Regions from separate parts of the Streptomyces sp. NPDC002809 genome, predicted to be linked through region 1. Evidence: riboswitches for the same ligand, from Rfam matches in the RefSeq annotation. Region 1 holds a riboswitch; each other region holds the start of a gene.
The links. Region 1 has a riboswitch for cyclic di-AMP ahead of ABT025_RS15900 (M23 family metallopeptidase). Riboswitches for the same ligand answer to the same signal wherever they lie in the genome.

Region 1 (4,932 bases):
ATGAATCCTCCAGAAGGAGGGGTGGCCGACGAGCTGCCCGGGGTCGCGCCCCGCCTGCGCGACCTGCGCCGCAGCCGTGGTCTCACCCTGGAGACGGCCGCCCAGCGGGCCGGGCTCTCGCCCGCCCACCTGTCCCGGCTCGAAACGGGCCGGCGCCAGCCGTCGCTGCCCATGCTGCTCGGACTTGCCAGAATCTACGGTACGACGGTCTCCGAGCTGCTGGGCGAGATCCCCCCGGAACGTGACGCGATCGTCCGCGGCCGCAGGTTCGAGGGAGCCGAGGCCGACGGCTGGATGTACCAGCAGGCCGGCGGTCCCGGCCGGGCGATGCAGGCACTGCGTGTCCGGGTCCCGCACGGCGCCCAGGGCGACCTGGTGCGCGTCCATCCCGGCGAGGAGTGGCTGTACGTCCTGGCCGGGCATCTCAGGGTGACCCTCGGGGAAACGGTCCATGACCTCGCCCCCGGGGACAGCGCGCACTTCGACTCGCTCACCCCGCACCGGATCGCGGCCGTGGACCGCGAGGGTGCCGAGCTGCTGTTCGTCCACACCCTGCTGCAGAGCCCCGCCGCCGAGCTGTGTCTCGGCAGCGGGATCCACCGTCGCTGAGGCTTCGCCCCCGCCACCGGCACGCCGATGGCCAGAGAGGACTTGTCATGTCCGATTCCGAGAACTTCGACCCGCTCGGCCCGGGGCGGCCCAAGAACTACGACCCGCAGGAGAAGAAGTTGCCTCGCGGGCTCGTCATCAGGCTGTTCGCCTATCTGGTGGCCGGGCACGTCATCGCGGGCTTCCTCTACCTGCTGTTCGCCGTGGGGATGCACAACCAGTAGCCGTGGGGGTGCGCAACCGGTAGGAGCTGGGATGCGCAACCGGTTGCAGTGGGTGTGCGCCACCGGCAGTCGCGGGGGTGCGCGGCCGGTGGCTGCGGGCCGCCCGGCCGGTCAGGCCTCGTCGAGCAGGCGCTCGCGCAGCCGCTCGCGTGTCTGCGGGGTGATCTTCAGGCCGTCGGCGAGGTACCGGTCGGTGCTGCCCCAGGTCTCGTCGATGGTGGTGAAGGCCGCGGCGAGGTAGTCGGGGTGGGCGCCGAAGAGCGGATTGAGCAGCTCCATCACCTCGGCGGACATTCCGGTGGGAGAGGTGTCGCTGCGGCGGACCTTGTAGCGGCGGTGTGCGTCGTTGGACTTGAGGTAGTCGGACTCGATGGCATCGCGTTCGACGCCGACGGCGAGCAGGGACACCGCGATGGAGAGACCCGCACGGTCCTTGCCCGCGGCGCAGTGCATCAGCGCGGGCACGCTGTCCTCGGCGAGGGCGTGCAGTACCCGGCTGTGCTCGGCCGTGCGGTCCAGGATGATCCGGCGGTACGACGCGATCATGCGATGGGACCCCTTGCCGTCGGCCAGGATCGACCGCAGCTCGTCGATGTCGCCGTCGCGCACCATCCGCCAGAACTCCGCGCCGTCGGCCGGGTCGGTGAGCGGGATGCTCACGTTGCGCACGCCCGGCAGCTCGATGTCCAGGCCGTCCAGCTTGTGGTCGGCGCCGTTGCGGAAGTCGAAGACGGTGTGCAGGCCGAGACCGGAGAGGAACGTGGCGTCCTCGGCCGTGGCGTGTGCCAGGTGACCGCTGCGGTAGAGCCGCCCGTACCGCACCCGGCGGCCGTCAGAGGTGGGCAGCCCGCCCACGTCACGGAAGTTGCGGACACCCGCCAGCTCGGGCTCCGTCGACGGGGTCTGCGGCAGCTGCTGCGTCACGGTCACTCCTGGAGGCTCTGCCGCGGGCGCGTGTCGCCCGCGGGTCCACTCTCGTGACGATACGACATTGATTCCTCGGGCAATCATCTTGGTCGCGCCCCTGTTCCGGGGTCGCGCGACGGTCCACGTGCCCGGCTGCGAGGGTCCGGGGCGCAAGGCTCTCCTGGTCGCGGCACGGCCGATGAGTGAGGCATGTCCGTATTGGGGCTTTTGGTAGAACATGCCCTGTTTGTGCGGGAGATGGCCACCCTCTCGTGAGCGGGATCATATCCGTGACGGTGTGTGGCTGCGGCGCCGTGGGGTATTCCGGACGCCGCGCGGAAATTCAAGATCCTTAATCCACGGAGTGTGACCGGAATTCCGTGTCGTATTTCCGGAGCGGAATCCGAAGTGGAACCCGTGGCTTGTTTCTGTCGTCCCGGCTCGCTTACGTTCACTGTCAATCCGGACGGACCGCCTAATCCTGCCGCCGCCCGGAATTCGCACCCACTCACCGCGTGGCAGGAGCGGGGGAACCAGGTAAGCCGCCGACCGGGAAACCGGCCGGCTCGGGGTGAAGTCGCGCCCGCCGCGACCGGACATCTCCAGTCCGAACCCGACAGCTCACCTCGTAGGCGCCGGAGAGGAAAACCTTCATGCCCATATCGGGTAAGCACCGCCGTCCCAAGTCCAGCACCATCGCCCGTGGCGTCGTCGCCGCGAGCGCCGGCGGAGCCGTCATCGCGCTTCCGCTGCTCGGCGCCACCGGTGCCAACGCCGCGGAGCAGACCGCTCCCGCCACCTCGAAGTCGGCCGCCGCGCACGCCACCCCGGCCAAGCCGGTCGCGAAGAAGCAGGCCGGCACCACGTCCTACTCCGTGGTCTCCGGCGACTACCTGTCGAAGATCGCCGCCCAGCACAAGCTCAAGGGCGGCTGGGAGAAGCTGTACCAGGACAACCGCAAGGTCGTCGGCGACGACCCGAGCCTGATCTTCCCGGGCATGAAGCTGACCCTCGGCGGCAAGTCCGCGAGCCAGGCCTCCACCACCTCCACGGGCTCCACCACGCCGTCGAAGGCCGCGCCCAAGGCTCCGGTCAAGACCGAGACGAAGGCCGCCACGGCCTCCAACTCGTCCTCTTCCTCCTCCGGCGCCTCGTCGTCCGAGGAGTCCTCGGCCCCGGCCGCCCAGAGCAACGACTCCGGCTACGTCCACCCGGTTCCGGGCAACCACACCACCGCCTACCGCGCCTCCGGTGCCAACTGGTCCAGCGGCAGCCACACCGGCATCGACTTCCCCGTGTCCACCGGCACGAGCGTGAAGGCGATCACCTCCGGCACCGTCGTCACCGCCGGCTGGGGCGGCGCGTACGGCAACGAGGTCGTCATCAAGCACGCCGACGGCCACTACTCGCAGTACGGCCACATGTCCTCGCTCTCCGTCTCGGCGGGCCAGACCGTGACCGCGGGCCAGCAGGTCGGCCTGTCCGGCTCCACCGGCAACGCCACCGGCCCGCACCTCCACTTCGAGGTCCGCACGGGCCCGGCGTACGGCTCGGACATCGACCCGATCGCGTACCTGGCGTCGCACGGGATCAACGTCTGATCCAGCAACACCGGTCCGGTGAACCGGACCTGAGCAATGCATAGAGGGACGGTGCGCGGCGGCGCACCGTCCCTCTGCTTATTCCCTCTTTACTAAAAACTGACCGGGTGGTCTATCTCACCACCCGTCAACCCCGTATTACGGTCGCGTAGGTCACATTCGGCGGTGCAGGATATGCCCTTGTGGCAGACGATTCGAACAACATCCAGCAGGGCGTCATCAACCGACAGGGCGCCATCGGGTCGTACGCGGCGATTGGCGACAGCTTCACCGAGGGAGTCGGTGACCCCGGCCCGGACGGAACCTTCGTCGGCTGGGCGGACCGGTTCGCGGTACTCCTCGCGGACCAGCTCCCGGACCCCGAAGCGGCGGCGGGCATCGCGGCCCCCGCGCACGGGAACTTCAGATACGCCAATCTCGCCGTACGAGGACGCCTCCTCGACCAGATAGTCGAGGAGCAGGTGCCGCGCGCAAGGGAACTCGCCCCCGATCTGGTGAGCTTCTGCGCCGGCGGCAACGACATCATCCGGCCGGGCACCGACCCCGACGACGTGGCCGAGCGCTTCGAGCGCGCGGTCGCCGAGCTGACCCGGTCGGTCGGCACCGTCATGGTCACCACCGGCTTCGACACACGTGACGTTCCCGTGCTGCGCCATCTGCGCGGCAAGATCGCCACCTACACCGCCCATGTGCGGTCCATCGCCGACCGCTACGACTGCCCGGTGCTCGACCTCTGGTCCCTGCGTTCGGTGCAGGACCGCCGGGCCTGGGACAACGACCGGCTGCACCTGTCGCCCGAGGGGCACACCAGGGTCGCGCTGCGCGCCGCCCAGGTCCTCGGCCTCGACGTGCCCGCCGACCCGGACCAGGAGTGGCCGCCGCAGGCACAGCGCGGAACGCTCGAAGTGCGGCGCGACGACATCCACTGGGCACGCGAGTACCTGGTGCCGTGGATCGGACGCCGGCTGCGCGGCGAGTCCTCGGGAGACCACGTGGAGGCCAAGCGGCCCGACCTGCTGCCGCTCTGAGAGTCCGCTGTCCTCAGTCGCCCCGGGCTCCCGGAGTACCGGCCGCGGCGGCCGAGGGCGGCGGCAGCGCCGGTATGCGCTCCAGCACTCCGCCGGCGAAGACGTCGTACAGCGGCAGCGTCTCCAGGTGCACATAGCCGATGTGGCAGTCGCAGAGGGCGAGCGGGCAGGCCCGGGGTCCCAGCGCCGTGCGGTAGCTGCCGTCGTAGAGATTGCCGAGCTCGGCGCGGACGAAGTGGCAGCGGCGCACCGTACCCTCACCGTCCACCGAGATCACCGACTCACCGGTCCGGCAGGGCAGACCTGCCGAACGGTGCGGATGGCGGCTGTACGGGAACAGCGGATCGATCGCCGTCCACCGGTCCGCCTCCTGGTCCGTGTAGGTCTGCCCCTCGGCGGCGTTGACCCAGAGGTAGACCTCGTCGGGAAGGGCCGCCCGCAGCCGCCGCGCCTCGTCGAGATGACCGTCGAGCCCGACGACACCCACGCTGTGGCGGATCCCCAGGGACGTCAGCTCCCCGCACCGGCCGAGAAACCGTTCGTACGGTGTCTGGCCCGGGTGGT
Region 2 (4,932 bases), on a different contig from region 1:
CGAGACGGGACTCCTCGGCGTCAACTCGGGGGCCGCCTTCGCCGTGGTGCTGGGACTGACCTACTTCGGCGCGGACTCGCCCGCCTCGTTGCTGGTGTGGGCCCTGGCCGGAGGCATGGTCGCCAGCGCGGCAGTCCTCCTGTTCGCCGCTTCGGGACGCGGCGGCGGCTCCCCGCTGCGGCTCGTCCTGGCCGGATCGGCGCTGGGCGCCACCTTCCACGGCCTCACCTCTTACGTTCTGCTGGGTACTCAGTCCACCTTCGACACCTACCGCTACTGGACGATCGGCTCGCTCGCGGGCATCGAGATCTCCGACCTGCTGCCCTTGCTGCCCCTGATCGCGGTGGGCCTGCTCACCGCGCTCGGCTGCTCCCGCCCGCTGGCGGCGCTCGGGCTGGGGGACGACGGTGCCCGCTCGCTCGGCCACCACCCCGGCCGGATCCGCCTCGTCGTCGCCGGGGCCGTCTCGCTGCTCGCCGGATGCGCCGTCGCCGTGGCCGGGCCCATCGCGTTCCTCGGACTCTTCGCCCCCTACGCCGCCCGGGCGCTGGCCGGAGCGCGGATGACCGCGGGGCTCGTCCTGTCCGCCCTGATCGCGGCCGACATCATGATCGTCGCGGACATTCTCGCCCGGATCGTGATCCGCCCCTGGGAGACCCCGGTCAGTGTGCTGCTCGCCTTCGTCGGCGGCCCCCTGCTCGTGTGGATCGCCCGCTCCTCCCGCTTGTCCGCGGGGGTCCCGGCGTGACGGACGTGACCCCTCCCGACAGCGTCGTGCTCCGCACCGGAACGCTGTCCTGGCTCCTGCCGAGGCGCAGCGCGCTCGCCGCCGCGGTACTCCTTCCGCTGCTGGCAGTCCTCATCACTCTTGCGGTAATGGCGAGTTCGACCGGAATGAGCCTGTCGGAGACCCTTTCGGGACTGCTCGGAACCGGCGATGCAGGCACCGTCATGATCGTGCGGGAGTTCCGGCTTCCCCGTATCCTCACCGGGCTGCTGGTCGGTGCCGCGCTCGGCATCGCGGGCTGTCTCACCCAGACCCTGGCCGGCAACCGCCTCGCCACGCCGGACCTCGTCGGGGTCAACGAGGGCGCCACCGCCGCCGTGGTCGCGGCCGCCGCGGGGTCCGCCACCGGCATGGTCGGCAACTGGTGGCTCGGGCCGCTCGGTGCCGTAGCCGCCGCGGTCCTGGTCGTCCTGTGCGCCGGGGGAGCGGGCAGCGCCGGCTACCGGCTGCTGGTGGCGGGGATCGGCGTCTCCACGTTCATCGGCGCGGTGAGCGATCTGATCATGTCGCGCGAGAACGACAACACGGCGGGCGGAGTGTTCCTCTGGGCCGTCGGCAGCCTCAACGGGCGTGACTGGGATGCCGGTATGCCGCTTGCCGTGGCCCTGCTCCTCCTCGTCCCGCTCTCGCTGGCGGCCGGGCACCGCCTCCAACTGCTGCGCTTCGGCGATGAGGTGGCGAGTTCTCTCGGAGTCGATCTGCGTCGGGTGCGTACCGTCGCTCTCGTCCTCGCGGTACTTCTGGCGGGTACGGCCGTCGGGGTCGGCGGCCCCATCGCCTTCGTGGCACTGGCGGCGCCGATCCTCGCGCAGCGGCTGACCGGCCCCACCCGGGTGCCGGTCACCGGCTCGGCGCTGACCGGGGCAGCCCTGATCGCAGCGGCCGACGCGATCGGACGCGTCGCCGCTCCGGTCGAACTTCCCGTCGGGGTCGTCACCAGCGTCCTCGGCGGCCCCTTCCTCCTGTGGGTACTGCTGCGGCCGGACCCGGCCGCCGGAAAGGCGTGAACCGCACATGACCGAGAATCCGACCGGTACGAAGGCGGGCCTCGAAGTCCGTGGCCTGCACGCCGGATACCCGGGCCGCCCCGTCGTCGAGAACGTCGGCCTCACCGTCCCCGCCGGACAGGTCGTCGCGATCGTGGGTCCCAACGGCTGCGGGAAGTCGACCCTGCTGCGCACCGTCGCCCGGCTCCACCGGCCGGAGTCCGGCACGGTACTGATCGGCGGGACGGACATCTGGCAGACCGGCCGGCGCAGGGCCGCCCACCATGTCGCCCTGCTGCCGCAGTCGCCGCGCGCCCCCGAGGCGGTCACCGTGGCCGGTCTGGTCCGCTACGGCCGCAGCCCGCACCAGGGGCTGCTGCGCCAGTGGTCGCGCGAGGACGAGCAGGCGGTACGCGACGCACTCGACGCCACCGGCACCACCGCACTGGCCGGCGAGCGCATCGACCGGCTGTCCGGCGGCCAGCGCCAGCGCTGCTGGCTCGCGATGGTCCTCGCCCAGCAGACCCCGGTCGTCCTGCTCGACGAACCCACCAGTGCCCTCGATCTCGGGCATGCCGTCGAGGTCCTGGAACTCGTCCGCGAGGTCGCGGCCACCGGCCGTACCGTCGTCATGGTCCAGCACGACCTCGCCGCCGCGGCCCGTTACGCCGATCTGCTCGTCGCGATGAAGGGCGGCCGGGTCATCGCTCGGGGTGCCCCCCGCGAGACGGTCGACGAGGCCCTGGTGAAGGAGCTGTACGCGCTCGACGCGGACATCCTCCGCGCCCCGGGAGACGGCTCACCGGTCGTGGTGGCGCGCAGCCGGACCGGCGTGGCCGCACAGCCGATACCTGCCCCTTATTGTCCTAATTGAGCGATTCTTCGGAACTGTCGAGAATGCCTGGCGGGGTCGCTTTTCCATGGGGCACACCTCTTGAATATCCGGCAAATCACCCCTTTCGGGCGCAGTGGCCAGCGTCACGTTTCCCGTCCCGGACGCGCGGCCGGAGGCTTCGGTTCCCTGTCGCGCCAAGAAAGTTGACCCGCTCGCATGTGACCGGCGTCCCATATTTCCTTTGATTGATCTTGCGAATCAATTGTGATCAGGAATTCCGGGCTTGTTTCGCCTGCCCTTTCTCGCTTACGGTCACCGTCAATCCGGATGGAACGCCGAATCCTGCCGCCGTCCGGTAACCCGACCACATCACGTGCGGCAGGAGCGGGGGACCCAGGTTTGCCGCCGGTCCGGAATCCGGAGCGGCTAGGGGTGAAGTCGCCATGTGCGGCCGGACATCTCCAGTCCGAACCCGACAGCTCACCTCGCAGGCGGCGGAGAGGAAAAGCGCCATGCCCTTCAAGGGTCAGCACCGTCGTTCCAAGTCCACTTCCCTGACCCGCGGTTTCATCGCCGTGAGCGCAGGAGGAGTCGTCCTCGCACTCCCCCTGATCGCGGCCGGATCGGCTTCTGCCTCCCCCGCTCAGGCAGTCGTCGCGGAAAAGGCCGCAGCCCCGACTTCCGTGACCGGCAAGGAAATTGCCGCACAGAAGACCGAATCCACCACCTATTCAGTGGTCTCCGGTGATTCGCTTTCCAAGATCGCCCGAGGGCATTCCCTCAGTGGCGGCTGGGAGCGTCTCTACCAGGACAACCGGAGTGTGGTGGGCGGCAACCCCGACCTCATTCACCCGGGCCTGAAGCTGACCATCGGCGCCAAGTCCGCGGCCGCAGCCCCCGAGGCCGCGACCAAGAGCGAGTTCAAGGCGGAGAACACTTCCGGCAGCGCCTCGCAGCCGTCGGCCGACCGGGCCGAGAGCACCGACCGCGCCGACCGTTCCCAGCGGACGGCGACGCCCGTCGCCGTGGAGACCGCCGCGACCACCCCCGCGCAGACCGCGACGGCGTACACCGACGACCTCGACGGCTGGATCAAGGAGTCCCTCGCCGTCATGGCCGAGAACGGCATTCCCGGCAGCTACGACAGCATCCACCGCAACATCATGCGCGAGTCCTCGGGCAACCCCCAGATCGTCAACAACTGGGACTCGAACGCCGCCGCCGGCACCCCGTCCAAGGGCCTCCTCCAGGTCATCCAGCCCACGTTCGACGCCTACCACGTGCCCGGCACCTCGCTGGACATCCTGGACCCCGTCGCCAACATCACCGCCGCGTGCAACTACGCGGCCGCCACGTACGGCTCGATCGACAACGTCTTCGGGGCCTACTGAGCCACTGCGGTCCCCCGCCTCCGGGCGGAACCGTGAACAGGGGTGGAAGGGAGCTGAACTGCTCCCCTCCACCCCTTTCGCGATGCCGTACAACCCTTGTGCCGCAGAGCCTGTCCAACAGGGCGCCGGGAGGACAACGGGCTCCTTCCGGCGTCCCCCGGATCAGGGGCCTGGGGGCAGATCGCGGTCCGGCAGGCCCTCGCCCGGTCATCCTTGAACCGAGGAGCCGCTCGTGCGCGCCCACCGTCCGGCCGTCGTTGTCGCGGCCTCATTTCTCCTGATGGCAGGGGCCGCCGCCGTCGCGCCCTCCGCCCACGCCGGCACCCCCGGCGGAACACACGCGGACGACCGCAACTCCGATTTCAACGGCGACGGCTACGAGGACGTGCTCATCGGCGCGCCCGGCGGGACCATCGGCGGCAAGAAGGGCGCGGGCTATGTGACCGTGCAGTACGGCGGGCCGGGCGGCATCGGTACCACCCGGGGCGCCGTCCTCAGCCAGAACACCACCGGGGTGCCGGGCGCCGCCGAGGCGGGGGACGGCTTCGGCCGCGCCCTGGCCTCGGGCGACCTGGACGGGGACGGGTACGACGACGCGGTCGTCGGCCTCCCCGGCGAGAACCTCGAACCGGTGACCGACGCCGGCGGCGTCGTCGTCCTCTGGGGCTCCGCCAAGGGGCTCTCCGGCGTGGACAGCGACTGGCTGCAGGCCGAGGAGCCCGCCGCCGGTGCCAGGTTCGGCAGCGCGCTCGCCGCGGCACACTTCAGCCCCGACATCCCCGGCGACCAGCTGGCCGTGACCGACCGCACCGACCTCAGCCTCTACCAATACGACGCTGCGGCCCGGCGCATGCCCGCGTCGCCGGCGCCCGCAGCACGCAGCAGCCTCATCCCCGGCACCCCGGGGCGGGAGATCGTGCCCCGGGCCATGAC
Region 3 (4,932 bases), on a different contig from region 1:
TCCATCAGCGTGTTGAACCGCTTCACCGCGTTCGACGAGCGGGCCGCCATGCCGTACGCCTCGTCGACACGGCGCAGCGCCTGCGGGAAGGAGATCTTCTCGCGCATCGACAGGGCGTCGATCATCGCTTCGGCCCGGTCGCCGATGCCGCGCTTGGGCACGTTCAGGATGCGCCGCAGCGGGACGGTGTCCTCGGGGTTGGAGAGGACCCGGAGGTAGGCCAGGACGTCCCTGACCTCCTTGCGCTCGTAGAAGCGCACTCCGCCGACGACCTTGTAGGGCAGGCCGACGCGGATGAAGATCTCTTCGAAGACGCGGGACTGGGCGTTCGTACGGTAGAAGACGGCGACGTCGCCCGCCTTCGCGTCCCCGGCGTCCGTGAGCCGGTCGATCTCGTCCGCGACGAACTGCGCCTCGTCGTGCTCGGTGTCCGCGACGTATCCGGTGATCCGGGCACCGGTGCCGGCGTTGGTCCAGAGGTTCTTCGGACGACGGCTCTCGTTGCGCTCGATGACGGCGTTGGCCGCGGACAGGATCGTCTGCGTGGAGCGGTAGTTCTGCTCCAGCATGATCGTCGTCGCGTCCGGGTAGTCCTCCTCGAACTGAAGGATGTTGCGGATGGTCGCGCCGCGGAAGGCGTAGATCGACTGGTCCGCGTCACCCACGACGCACAGCTCTCCCGGGGCGTCGGCCTCGCCCGCCGGACCCACGAGCTCGCGCACGAGGGTGTACTGCGCGTGGTTGGTGTCCTGGTACTCGTCGACCATGACGTGCCGGAAGCGGCGGCGGTAGTGCTCGGCGACGTCGGGGAACGCCTGGAGCAGGTGCACCGTCGTCATGATGATGTCGTCGAAGTCCAGGGCGTTGGCCTCGCGCAGCCGGGACTGGTACAGCGCGTAGGCCTGGGCGAGGGTCTTCTCGAAGCCGTCCGCGGCCTGGCCGGCGAAGGTCTCCTCGTCGATCAGCTCGTTCTTCAGGTTGGAGACCTTCGCCGTGAACGACTTCGGCGGGAAGCGCTTCGGGTCGAGGTCGAGATCGCGGCAGACCAGGGCCATGAGGCGCTTGGAGTCGGCGGCGTCGTAGATCGAGAACGACGAGGTGAAGCCGAGCCGCTTCGACTCGCGGCGCAGGATCCGTACGCACGCGCTGTGGAAGGTCATGACCCACATGGCGTTGGCCCGCGGCCCGACGAGCTGCTCGACGCGCTCCTTCATCTCGCCCGCGGCCTTGTTGGTGAAGGTGATCGCCAGGATCTGGCCCGGGTGCACCCCGCGCTCGGCCAGCAGGTGGGCGATGCGGTGGGTCAGCACACGGGTCTTGCCCGAACCGGCACCGGCGACGATGAGCAGCGGGGACCCGGCGTGCACGACGGCTGCGCGCTGCTCGGTGTTCAGCCCGTCGAGCAGCGCGGCGGCGTCGACGACCGGGCGGTGGGCACCGTCGCGGTAGTACGCGTCGCGGGGCGGCGGGGGCCCGTCGAATACGCCTGCGAAGAGGTCCTCCGGCACCGCTTCGGGTGCGGAGTCCTCGGGGGGCGGCGGGGGCCCTTCCTCCGTGTGCTGGAGGCCGGCCAGGAAACTGTCGTCAAAGAGGCTGCTCATCGCCTCCCGAGTCTAGGCGTGCGCACTGACACTCCGGGCCCGAGTGACCAACCACGCACTCGCGACCGGACACACAGAGCAAGCGGCGGACCGCACGGAGTGGGGGAATTCCGGCCCCACCTGCTCCGCAGCGCCCCGATCCGTCGAGGTCACGAAAATGTATCGGGCATATCGAACATCAACCTTCACAACGACACCATGAGTTGGCTAGCGTGCTCGTTCGGGCGGCCCGTACCCCCAGAGGCGATCCACGCCGAGCGGGCGTCCACGCCGAATCCGGGCTCCGCGTCAGGAGTCGGGAACCGGGGACCCACACGCATCACCGGGGTGAATCGGTCCGAATCCCCCACCAGGACCGTAGGGCAGCCTTCCGTTCCGCCCGAACCCGACAGCTAACCCGGTAGGCGGTCCACGGAAGGAGATGCCGGCCTTGGCGTCGCATCGCAAACCGCGCACCCTGGTGCGCAACACCGGCCCCGCCGTCGGGCTCACGACGGCCGCGCTGGCGTCGGTGACTCTGCTGTCCACGCAGAGCGCACTGGCCGCCCCGGCCCCCAAGCCCAGCATCGAGGACGTGCAGAAGAAGGTCGACGACCTCTACCGCCAGGCGGGCACCGCGACCCAGCAGTACAACCAGGCGAAGGAAGCGACGACCAAGCAGCGCTCCAAGGTGGACACCCTGCTGGACGATGTCGCCCGGCGCACCGAGAAGCTGAACGAGGCCCGCAGGACACTCGGCACCTATGCCGCCGCCCAGTACCGCGGCGGCGCCCTCGCTCCGACCGCCACCTTCTTCCTGGCCGACGACCCGCAGTCGTTCTTCGACCAGACCCACCTCATGGACCGGATGACCGAGCGCCAGACGCGCGCCGTGTCGGACTTCCGTACGCAGCAGGCGAAGGCGTCCAAGCAGCGGGCCGAGGCCGTGGTGAGCCTGGAGACGCTCACCGAGTCGCAGGCGACGCTGCGCACCAGCAAGCAGAACGTCCAGACGAAGCTGTCCGAGGCCCGCAGCCTGCTGTCGAAGCTGACCGCCGAGGAGAAGGCGCGCCTGGCGGAGCTGGAGCGCAAGAAGGAGGCGGAGGCCGAGCGCAAGGCGGCGGAACTGGCGAAGAAGCAGGCCGCCGCGAAGGCCGAGGCCGCCCGCAAGGCCGCGGAGGCCGCCAAGGAGGCCGGCACCGGGAGCGGGAACGGTACGGACACGGGGAGCGGCACCGGCTCGGGTTCGGGTTCGGGTTCGGGGACCGAAGCCTCGACCAAGGCCGAGAAGGTCATGGCGTTCGCCAGGGCGCAGCTCGGCAAGCCGTACGTCTGGGGAGCCACCGGCCCGGCCTCGTACGACTGCTCGGGGCTCACCCAGGCGGCCTGGAAGGCGGCCGGCGTCGACATTCCGCGGACCACCTGGGACCAGGTGAACGTCGGCACCCGGATCGCCACGGCGGATCTGCAGCCCGGGGACCTGGTCTTCTTCTACGACGACATCAGCCACGTCGGCATCTACAAGGGCGACGGCATGATGATCCACGCGCCGAAGCCGGGGGCGAACGTGCGCGAGGAGTCGATCTTCTACATGCCGATCTACGGGAGCGTGCGACCGGGCTGACCTCTCCTCGCCCTCGTCGCGAAAACGCCGCTGCCCGGACCCCATGGGTCCGGGCAGCGGCGTGAGCGAGGGCTCAGGTCCAGAGCGTGGCGATGAAGATGTTGACGATCGTGAGTCCACCGACCGCGGCGAAGAGGCCCTTGTCGACCTTCTCCTCGTCGCGCTTGACGTAGACGAGCCCGAGGATCACGACCAGGATCAGCAGCTTGATGCCGATCTTGACGTTGTTCACGGGGTGGTCGTCGGCCTGGTCGAGCCCGACCAGCGCGATTCCGGTGACCAGCATGGTCAGCGCGCCGTGCAGCATGGCCGGGACGAACCGTGCCGTGCCCGCGCCCATCGCCTTCATCTGGGTGAGGAACCCGCCCAGCAGGGAGGCGATGCCGATGATGTGCAGGGCGACGAAGACATCGATGAGTACACGCATGGTTCCGCAGCCTAGCCCCGGCCATATCAGCACTCCGCAGCCCGGTCGGCCTAAGTGACCACTTGACCGCGAGATGCACCAATTGCCTGACTCTGGTGCAATTTTTCCGATCATCCGGCGACAATGCAACGCCAAATTAAGACAATAGGCGTCATTACAACTCTTTCCCGTGTCCCGGGTTTAGCGTCCCTGTGCAGGTGGCCGGTACACCGCCGATCCGCACCCGGACGGCGTTCCCGGTCACCCCGCCGAGGTTCCGGCGGCGGGCCGCTCCCCCTGTTGGCGGCCCGCCGCCGGGCCGGGCGGGCCCGTCGGTAGACCCCGGCGGGCCGTCGAAAGGAAGGACGCCCGCCCTCGTGGCAGCGCACCGGAAGCCCAAGCAGCGCCCGTACACCGGCTCTGCTGCCCGCACCGCAGCGACGCTCGCCCTCGCCGGGGCCGCGACCGCCGCCGCGTTGCCGGGATCCGCGCACGCCGATCCGGCGCCGACCCCCGCGCAGGTGAAGGCCGAGGTGGACCGGCTGTACCGGGAGGCGGAGGTCGCCACGGAGCAGTACAACGGCGCGAAGGTGAAGGCGGCCGCCACCGCCAAGTCCGTGGACGCCCTGCGCGACGAGGCCGCCCGCAGGACCGACCGGCTCAACGCCGCGCGCGACGCGCTGGGTTCGTACGCCGCCGCGCAGTACCGCTCCGGGGGCATCGACCCCGCCGTGCAGTTGGCGCTCTCCTCGGACCCCGACCAGTACCTCCGGCGCGCCTCGTACGTGGACCGGGCCGGCGAGCGGCGCGCCACCGAGGTCCGTGCCGTGCAGCGCCAGGTCGCGGACGTGGCCCAGGTCCGCGCCGAGGCCGCCGGCCGGCTGACCGAGCTCGCCGCCCGCCAGGCCGCCCTGCGGAAGCACAAGGCGACGGTCCGCACCAAACTCGCCGAGGCCCGGCAGCTGCTGGCCCGCCTCTCCCCCGCCGAGCGCGCCTCCTACGACGCCTCCGAGGGCGGCCGCGGCGACGCCCACGCCGACCGCAGCGCCCCGCGCGGCGCGGTCCGGGCACCCAACGCCCGCGCCGCGGAAGCTGTCGCCTTCGCGTACACCGCGCTCGGCAAGCCGTACGTGTGGGGCGCCACCGGCCCCTCCTCGTTCGACTGCTCCGGCCTCACCCAGGCCGCCTACCGCTCCGCCGGCCTCTCGCTCCCCCGGACCACGTACACCCAGATCAACGCGGGCAAGCGCGTCTCACGTTCCGAACTCGCTCCTGGGGACCTGGTGTTCTTCTACTCGGGCATCACCCACGTCGGCCTCTAC

Region 2: linked by a shared signal. The riboswitch ahead of ABT025_RS29855 (LysM peptidoglycan-binding domain-containing protein) and the one ahead of ABT025_RS15900 (M23 family metallopeptidase) in region 1 are both predicted to bind cyclic di-AMP.
Region 3: linked by a shared signal. The riboswitch ahead of ABT025_RS28700 (C40 family peptidase) and the one ahead of ABT025_RS15900 (M23 family metallopeptidase) in region 1 are both predicted to bind cyclic di-AMP.

What each region holds. Positions count from the first base shown of each region.
Region 1 covers NZ_JBEOVJ010000022.1:31,008-35,939, forward strand. The annotation lists gene ABT025_RS15885 (helix-turn-helix domain-containing protein) at 1-609, shown strand; gene ABT025_RS15890 (DUF6126 family protein) at 657-833, shown strand; gene ABT025_RS15895 (tyrosine-protein phosphatase) at 945-1,757, opposite strand; cyclic di-AMP (ydaO/yuaA leader) riboswitch at 2,231-2,387, shown strand; gene ABT025_RS15900 (M23 family metallopeptidase) at 2,393-3,340, shown strand; gene ABT025_RS15905 (SGNH/GDSL hydrolase family protein) at 3,523-4,368, shown strand; gene ABT025_RS15910 (STM4011 family radical SAM protein) at 4,382-4,932, opposite strand, start outside.
Region 2 covers NZ_JBEOVJ010000068.1:15,104-20,035, reverse strand. The annotation lists gene ABT025_RS29870 (FecCD family ABC transporter permease) at 1-748, shown strand, start outside; gene ABT025_RS29865 (FecCD family ABC transporter permease) at 745-1,794, shown strand; gene ABT025_RS29860 (ABC transporter ATP-binding protein) at 1,802-2,647, shown strand; cyclic di-AMP (ydaO/yuaA leader) riboswitch at 2,932-3,117, shown strand; gene ABT025_RS29855 (LysM peptidoglycan-binding domain-containing protein) at 3,121-3,999, shown strand; gene ABT025_RS29850 (FG-GAP repeat protein) at 4,232-4,932, shown strand, end outside.
Region 3 covers NZ_JBEOVJ010000062.1:18,129-23,060, forward strand. The annotation lists gene pcrA (DNA helicase PcrA) at 1-1,601, opposite strand, end outside; cyclic di-AMP (ydaO/yuaA leader) riboswitch at 1,860-2,024, shown strand; gene ABT025_RS28700 (C40 family peptidase) at 2,023-3,204, shown strand; gene ABT025_RS28705 (hypothetical protein) at 3,278-3,631, opposite strand; gene ABT025_RS28710 (C40 family peptidase) at 3,988-4,932, shown strand, end outside.